2 regions of the Colwellia sp. 20A7 genome follow, and region 2 is predicted to be linked to the other one. Evidence: predicted binding sites of a transcription regulator. Region 2 holds the regulator's gene; the other holds the start of a gene.

Region 1 (3,805 bases), 1.7 Mb from region 2:
ATCATTCGTGCGGTATCCTGCTTTTTGCCAACGTTCAAATAAAGAATCACATGCTTTGTCTTGTGACTTACCCACTACCCATAATTTAGTAACCTTTGGCAGCACCTCACTCTCAGAGACACCAGACTGCAAACTAAAGTTTAACTGATGGCACACTAATGCAGCATTTGAAGTCAGGCTATAATCTTTTAAATACAAGGCACCTTGCTTCTTATTCGCGAGATAAGTTAACCATTTTTTTCGTAAAGACCAATCAAGAGGCGTACCTTGATACTTATCTAAAAATTGTGATATTTCTTTTGCATCAGACAAGCTCATTTTGTTCATCAAGCGCTGTTGATCTAAATAAGGTTGTAAAGAATAATAATGAAGTTGGTTATAGAGTACTTGATATTGAGCAGAACCACTTTTATTGACAAGTTTTTCTGCTTTAATAAAGTTTTTTTGTTGTATTTTATCTACTGTTATTTTGAATGGCTCACTCGCCTGTAGGCTAAAGCTATAACTAACTATAGCCAGTGTTAACAATATTTTCGGCACTACTCGGGTTAGCATTAACGTCTATTTTCCCAAAACATATCAGATATCTAATGAAAGTATATACCTAAACGACCCAGACATGCGAGTTGATATATATTTAGTTGGTTGAACTATATGCGAGACAGCTCAAATAGAAATGAAGTAGAATAGTAACTCTATATAGATTTAACTAACCCAATATCATTTATGCTAAACGAAATATTTAAAGAAACAGATCACTCACTTGATGCTATTGGTCTACGATGCCCAGAGCCTGTAATGATGGTTCGATTGAATATAAGAAAAATGGCAAGTGGCGAAACTTTATTAATCACCTGTGACGATCCATCAACCACGCGAGATATTCCTAGCTTTTGTCGGTTTATGGAACATGATCTTATAGCTAAAAAAGTTGATGAGAAGCCTTACTTATTTGTAATTAAAAAGGGTTAACTTTTATTACAGTTAAGTAAGGTAAACCCGCTTATAATGCTTATTCTGATAATTCTACATTTTTAAGCATAACAAAAATTTCGTCTTTTAATTTTAAACGTGCTTTCTTTTGCTGCTCTAAATATTCATCACTGGTATTCTCTATACCCTGCTCGATATGACGTACTTCTTTATCAACTTCATGGTATTCATTAAACAAACGAGCAAAGTGCTTATCGTTCATTTTCAAGTAGTGTATTTCCTCATTAAAATCTGGAAATTCGTGATGAAGGTCATGCTTTTCTAACGTCATAATTTTCTCCTGCTTTTTATATTTAAATAATGCACCTAACTAATATATTACGCCTTTATTTATTTACGTAATTGATCTATCACAAACTATTATCACTTTATCTTTATAATAAGCTCAGCTTCAAAGTTGTAAACATGTGTGTATTAGCCGAACCTTTCTTTAATCGGTGTATCTAAATCGATCTATTACTAATGAGGACAATCATGATGACTTACTTAAAAAAACTTCTAAAAGACAACAAACTATTTATACTCTTTATTTTATTAATGTCTGTTTTTAGAAGTGCCATGGCTGATTGGTACACAGTGCCGACAGGTTCAATGCAACCAACAATTAAAGAAGGCGATAGAATTATTGTTAATAAAATGGCTTATGATCTAAGACTGCCTTTTAGCCAATTCTCTTTACTATCTACCGGAGAACCTAAACGTGGCGAAATTGTTGTATTTGAATCTGAAGCTGCAGATAAGCGATTGATAAAACGGATGATTGGTTTGCCTGGTGATATTATTTCAATGAAAGAAGAAACGCTTTATATTAATGGTGAAGCTATGCCAAATAAAGTTATCGAAGAAAACCCTCGGCAACTTATTGCTATTGAACAGGTTGACGCTATCAATCACACTATTCGTATCGATAAAGAGAGAAGCAATCAACGCAGTACTTTTTCGCCATTAACCGTTCCCGAAGGCTATTACTTTGTTTTGGGTGATAATCGTCGTAACAGCGCCGATTCACGAGTTTATGGCTTAGTTCCTCGTCATGAGCTTAAAGGGAAAGCAACTTCAATTGCTTTTTCTGTTGATTACGACAATTACTATTTACCAAGAGCTAATCGACTTTTTAAAGACATTTATTCTATTTAAGACAAATTTTATGCAAATAAAAGGGCATATCATTATGCCCTTTTAGTTAACTAACAGTATTTTCTAACGATATATTTCTATAGTAGCGAAATATCTGCAATAGCAAAGAAGCTATTACGAATTTCATTAAGTAACGTTAAACGGTTAGTTTTAATCGCTTCATCGTCACTCATAACCATAACATTATCAAAGAACGTATCTATTGGTGCCTTTAACTGTGCTAATTCACTTAAAGCAGCTTGATAGTTTTTATCCGCCATTAATGGTGCAACTTTTAATTTTATTGCTTGATAAACATCAGCTAAATCACGTTCGGCTTGTTCTGTGGCTAAGTCAGCATTAAATGCCTGATAAAGCTCGCCATCAAACTTGGCTAGAATATTACCAACACGCTTATTCGCCGCAGCAAGTGTTGCCGCTTCAGGTAATTCACCAAAGAAAGTAACAGCTTTAATGCGTTTTTCAAAATCCAGTGGTGCACTTGGTTTTTTGGCCAATACCGCTTGGATAACATCAACACTAATTCCTTGCTCTTGATAGAAAGCACGGAAACGACCCATAATAAAATCTAAAACATCGTTAGCCGTATTTTCATTAACTAGCTTATCACCAAATAATTCGATACTTTTGCTAATCAATTCAGACAAGTCTAAATTAAGCTGTTTTTCAATAATGATACGAATACTACCGATAGCAGCTCTTCGTAGCGCAAATGGGTCTTTATCGCCCTTAGGTGCTTGATTAATACCAAAGATACCTACCAAGGTGTCAATCTTGTCACTGATAGCAACAGCACAACCTATATTCGCTTCTGGTAATGAATCACCCGCAAAGCGTGGACGATATTGATCTTCTAACGCTTGTGCAATATTTTCATTTTCACCATCATGTAAAGCATAGTATTTACCCATAGTGCCTTGCACTTGTGGGAATTCTAATACCATTTCAGACATTAAATCGGTTTTACTAAGCAAACCTGCACGGTAAGCATCATCTGCATTTTCATTTAACTGTTGTGCTATAAACTGGCTCAACTGTGCAATGCGTTCAGATTTAGCTTTTAATGTGCCTAATTGCTTTTGAAACAATACAGACTCAAGACTTGTTAAACGTGACTCTAAACTTTGCTTTTTATCTGTTTTAAAGAAAAACTCTGCATCCGCTAAACGTGGACGAATAACTTTTTCATTACCAAAAATAACGGCATTTGGATCTTTTGATTCAATATTAGAAACAAAAATAAACTTGTTAACTAATTGACCATTTTTATCTGTAACAGGGAAATATTTCTGATGGTCTTTCATTGAGTAAATTAATGGTTCAGCTGGAACATTTAAGAAGTCTTTATCAAACGTTCCTACTAATGTTACTGGCCATTCAACTAATGCGGTAACCTCATTAAGCAAGTCTTCATCAATTAATGCTACAGCATCAATATCGTTAGCGGCTTGCTTTATTTGCTCAACAATTTTATTTTGTCGCTCAGCAAAGTCTACTTCAACGTAAGCTTTAGTAAGTTCAGCTTGGTAATCATTTGCATGATTAATAGTAACTAAGCCTTCATGATGAAAACGATGACCTTGTACTTGATTACCTGATGTAACACCAAGAGCTTCACCAGCAATTAACTCACTACCAAATAGCATAGTTAATGTATGTACAGGGCGAATAAATT
Region 2 (3,805 bases):
CTTAACCAAAATAATAAAACATTATTATTATCAGGCGATAGTCAAAGTGCTTGTGATGCTATAGCAAAACAAATACCGCTTAACGAAACCTTTGGAGGATTAAGCGCAAAAGATAAAATGAATAAGATTAAAGATGCTGAAGCTAAAGGCTATACCGTTGCCATGACTGGCGATGGCGTTAATGATTCGCCTGTATTTGGTGCAGCTCATATCTCTATTGCAATGGGTTGTGGCGCTGATATCACTAAAAGTGGTGCCGATGTAATATTACTTAATAATAAACTAAATAGCATTAATACCTTAATAACAGTATCACACCGCACTAGACGAATCATTCTTCAAAATTACTTATGGGCTTTTGGCTACAATGCGATTGTATTGCCTTTAGCTGTTATGGGGTATATAACTCCTTATATGGCGGTTATTGGAATGTCGGCGAGTTCTATTTTAGTGATCACTAACTCATTACGTTTACTTAAAAAATAAAATACTCAACCTAATTAATAAACTTAAATAAACTCAACTACACCTTTTAATAATGATTGACTGTTGAGTTAACAGTGAGAAAAACATGAGCATTATCTACATTTTAATTCCTGTCGGTACAATCATAATTGCTATCGGTATTTACTTATTTTTCTGGGCTGTAAAAACAGAGCAATTCGATGACTTAGAAAAACATGGAATGAGTATTCTTTTTGATGAAGACATCGAAGACTCTAAATCAGAAAATTCGAATCACGAAGAAAAAACCAGTGAAGATTACGAATTACCTATGTCGAAGAATAAATATAAGCCGCCAAATAAATGAATCTAGACTTATTCTCTGCATTTATAATAGGAATACTTGGCTCGGGGCATTGTATTGTGATGTGTGGCGGTATTACCACCATGCTCACTTCAGCCCTTCCTCAGTCAAATAAATATGAAAATAACCAGATACCTGTTAATAATCAGGTCTCTGTTAAGAGCCAGGTAAAACCATCAGTAGCTAAAAGTAAAACCACCCTAGTTATTTTATACAATGTTGGACGTATTTCTTCTTACGCCTTAATCGGGGCAATTGTTGGATTTACCGGATCTATCGCAGCAAAAAATATTGGTATGCCACTCGCTGGTCTACGATTACTTTCAGCCACCTTTATGATTTTACTTGGCTTACATTTAGGTCAATGGCTAATGTGGTTAAATAGGATTGAGGCTTTAGGTAAGCATTTATGGCGTTACATATCACCTTTAGCAGGTAAAGCTATCCCTGTAGACTCACCAATAAAAGCACTCTCTCTTGGCGCTGTTTGGGGTTGGTTACCTTGCGGATTAGTTTACTCAACCTTAACTTGGGCATTAGCAAGCGGTAGCATGATTACCGGGGCGAGCATTATGTTCTTTTTCGGCTTAGGTACACTACCTGCGCTATTAACTCTCTCTATTGGATTTAGTAGTATCAAGAATACCTTAACAAAACCATCTTTTAAAAAAGCAATGGCACTAGTGTTAATAACCTTTGGTATTTATAGTTTTATTGTTGCATACCACCAAGTGTTCTAATACCATAGCACTATCCTAGAAATTAGAGTAAATACATAAATTACAGTTTACTCTATTCCTATAATAATAAATGAGTAGCCTATGTTAAATAATAGTTCCCCTGGTGCACAGCATATTAATTGCCAAAACTGTAGTATTAGTGAACTTTGTCTACCTTTTACCCTAAATGATCAAGAACTTAATACTCTCGATAAAATCATAGATCGTAAACGCCCTTTTCACAAAGGTGATAAAATATTCACCGATGGTCAAAAAATGCATGCTCTTTATGCTATCCGTTCTGGCACTTTTAAAACTTTTACCGTTAATGAACAAGGTGAAGAACAAATCACTGGTTTTCACTTAGCTGGAGATTTACTGGGATTTGACGCTATTGCTGAATCAGAGCATAAAAGCTTTGCTCAGGCATTAGAGACATCGATGATATGTGAAATTCCTTATGATAATTTAGATACTTTATCTAATACTATGCCAAAGCTTAAGAAACAAGTTTTGCGTCTAATGAGTAATGAAATTCGTACCGACCAAGAAATGCTCACATTATTGAACAGAAAAAATGCAGAGCAACGCGTCGCTACCTTTTTAGTAAGCTTAAGCAAACGCTATCGTGCCAGAGGTTTATCAGCCGCTGAATTTCGTCTTACAATGACACGAAGTGATATTGGAAATTACATCGGACTTACCGTTGAAACAATAAGCCGTTTATTAAACCGTTTTCATAAAAGTGGTTTGATAAAAGTCGACGGTAAACTTATTACTATTGTAAGTCTTGATGAACTCGTGGATTGCGCTGAATTCTAACGCCCGTTCATATTTGTTAGCTTCATAATTTCTAATGCTTGTTTTAAATCAGCTATAGTTTGATTTAAAACAAGCATTAATCTCACACTTTTGATATAAATTACTTAGGCTTTATTAAAGTTTAACCAATGTATAACAACAGGGAGAATTATCATGAAAACCTATCAAAAAATTCTAGTCGTTATCGACCCATCAACTGACGAACAAAAAGCATTAAAAAGAGCAATAGACTTAGCTGCCAACATCAAAGCGAGTGGTGGTCAGGTTGAAGTAACCGCTTTTTTAAGTATCTTTGACTTCTCTTATGAGATGACTACTATTCTTTCCAACGATGATCGTGGCGCTATGCGACAGTCAGTCATTAAAGACAAAGAGCTTTGGCTAGAGAGCCTAATAAGTGATTTAAAACCTGACATTGATATTAACAACTTAGTTGTTTGGCATAACCGCCCTTTTGAGTCAATTATTGAACAAGTAATTCAAAATAATTACGATCTTGTCATTAAAGGGACTCATCAACATGACAAATTAAAATCAGTTATTTTCACCCCGACTGATTGGCATATACTCCGCAAATGTCCTTGCCCTGTTTTATTAGTGAAAGAACATGAATGGCCAAGCAACGGCAATATACTTGCAGCAATTAATGTGGGTAGCGACGAAACAGAGCATAACTCACTAAATGATAAGATCACTAAAGAAGCAAAGAAATTAGCACAACTTATTCAAGGTAAGGTTCATTTAGTGAACTCATTTCCAGGTACGCCAGTTAATATAGCAATTGAAATACCAGAGTTTAACTCTAGTGAATACAATAATACTATGCTTCAACACCATAAAAAATCGATGGCAGCACATGCTACTGAATTTGAAATTGATATCACTAACACTCACGTGGAAGAAGGCTTACCTGAACGGGTTATTGAAGAGGTAGCTGATAAAATTGATGCAGAGCTAGTTGTTTTAGGTACGATAGGAAGAACAGGTATTTCAGCGGCTTTAATTGGTAATACAGCTGAACACGTCATTGACCAACTTAATTGTGATGTACTTGCGCTCAAACCTGAAGGTTATGTGTCTCCGCTACAGTAAAAGTATTCTCTCATAATGAAATCAAAGACTGAAAGAGGTATAGTAACCTTTTTCAGTCTTTATTAAGCTAATATAACGTCAAAATAATACCCTACAAGCAACTTTAATAGCACTTTAAACTTTTAACCTATGATAGAATTTACCATCAAAAATAAAATATCTAATGTGATTAAGTGGTAAGTAGTTTTTAATGAATACTCAACAGGCTATTAGCAATAAACTAGAAAAAAAAATCAGGCACCTAACAGGCAAAGCCGTTTCTGATTACAAAATGATTGAAGAAGGCGATAAAATTCTTTGTGCGATAAGTGGTGGCAAAGATTCTTTCGTAATGCTTGACATCCTTTTACACTTAAAACGTGTT

Evidence for each region. Region 2 encodes FNR, which switches genes on or off when oxygen is low (the NO sensors DNR and NnrR bind a similar motif). Its sites were predicted from a motif close to TTGATCTAGATCAA; they were not measured.
Region 1: a site for FNR is predicted at 1,336-1,349, ahead of GQS55_RS00040 (YdcH family protein). Genes of this name have one in related genera too.

Annotation. Positions count from the first base shown of each region.
Region 1 covers NZ_CP047130.1:7,946-11,750, reverse strand. Annotated here, with positions in the region: gene GQS55_RS00050 (transglycosylase SLT domain-containing protein) at 1-555, opposite strand, end outside; gene tusA (sulfurtransferase TusA) at 727-972, shown strand; gene GQS55_RS00040 (YdcH family protein) at 1,013-1,264, opposite strand; gene lepB (signal peptidase I) at 1,471-2,130, shown strand; gene glyS (glycine--tRNA ligase subunit beta) at 2,208-3,805, opposite strand, start outside.
Region 2 covers NZ_CP047130.1:2,901,790-2,905,594, forward strand. Annotated here, with positions in the region: gene GQS55_RS12540 (heavy metal translocating P-type ATPase) at 1-486, shown strand, start outside; gene ccoS (cbb3-type cytochrome oxidase assembly protein CcoS) at 572-811, shown strand; gene GQS55_RS12550 (sulfite exporter TauE/SafE family protein) at 808-1,548, shown strand; gene fnr (fumarate/nitrate reduction transcriptional regulator Fnr) at 1,630-2,349, shown strand; gene uspE (universal stress protein UspE) at 2,503-3,441, shown strand; gene ttcA (tRNA 2-thiocytidine(32) synthetase TtcA) at 3,632-3,805, shown strand, end outside.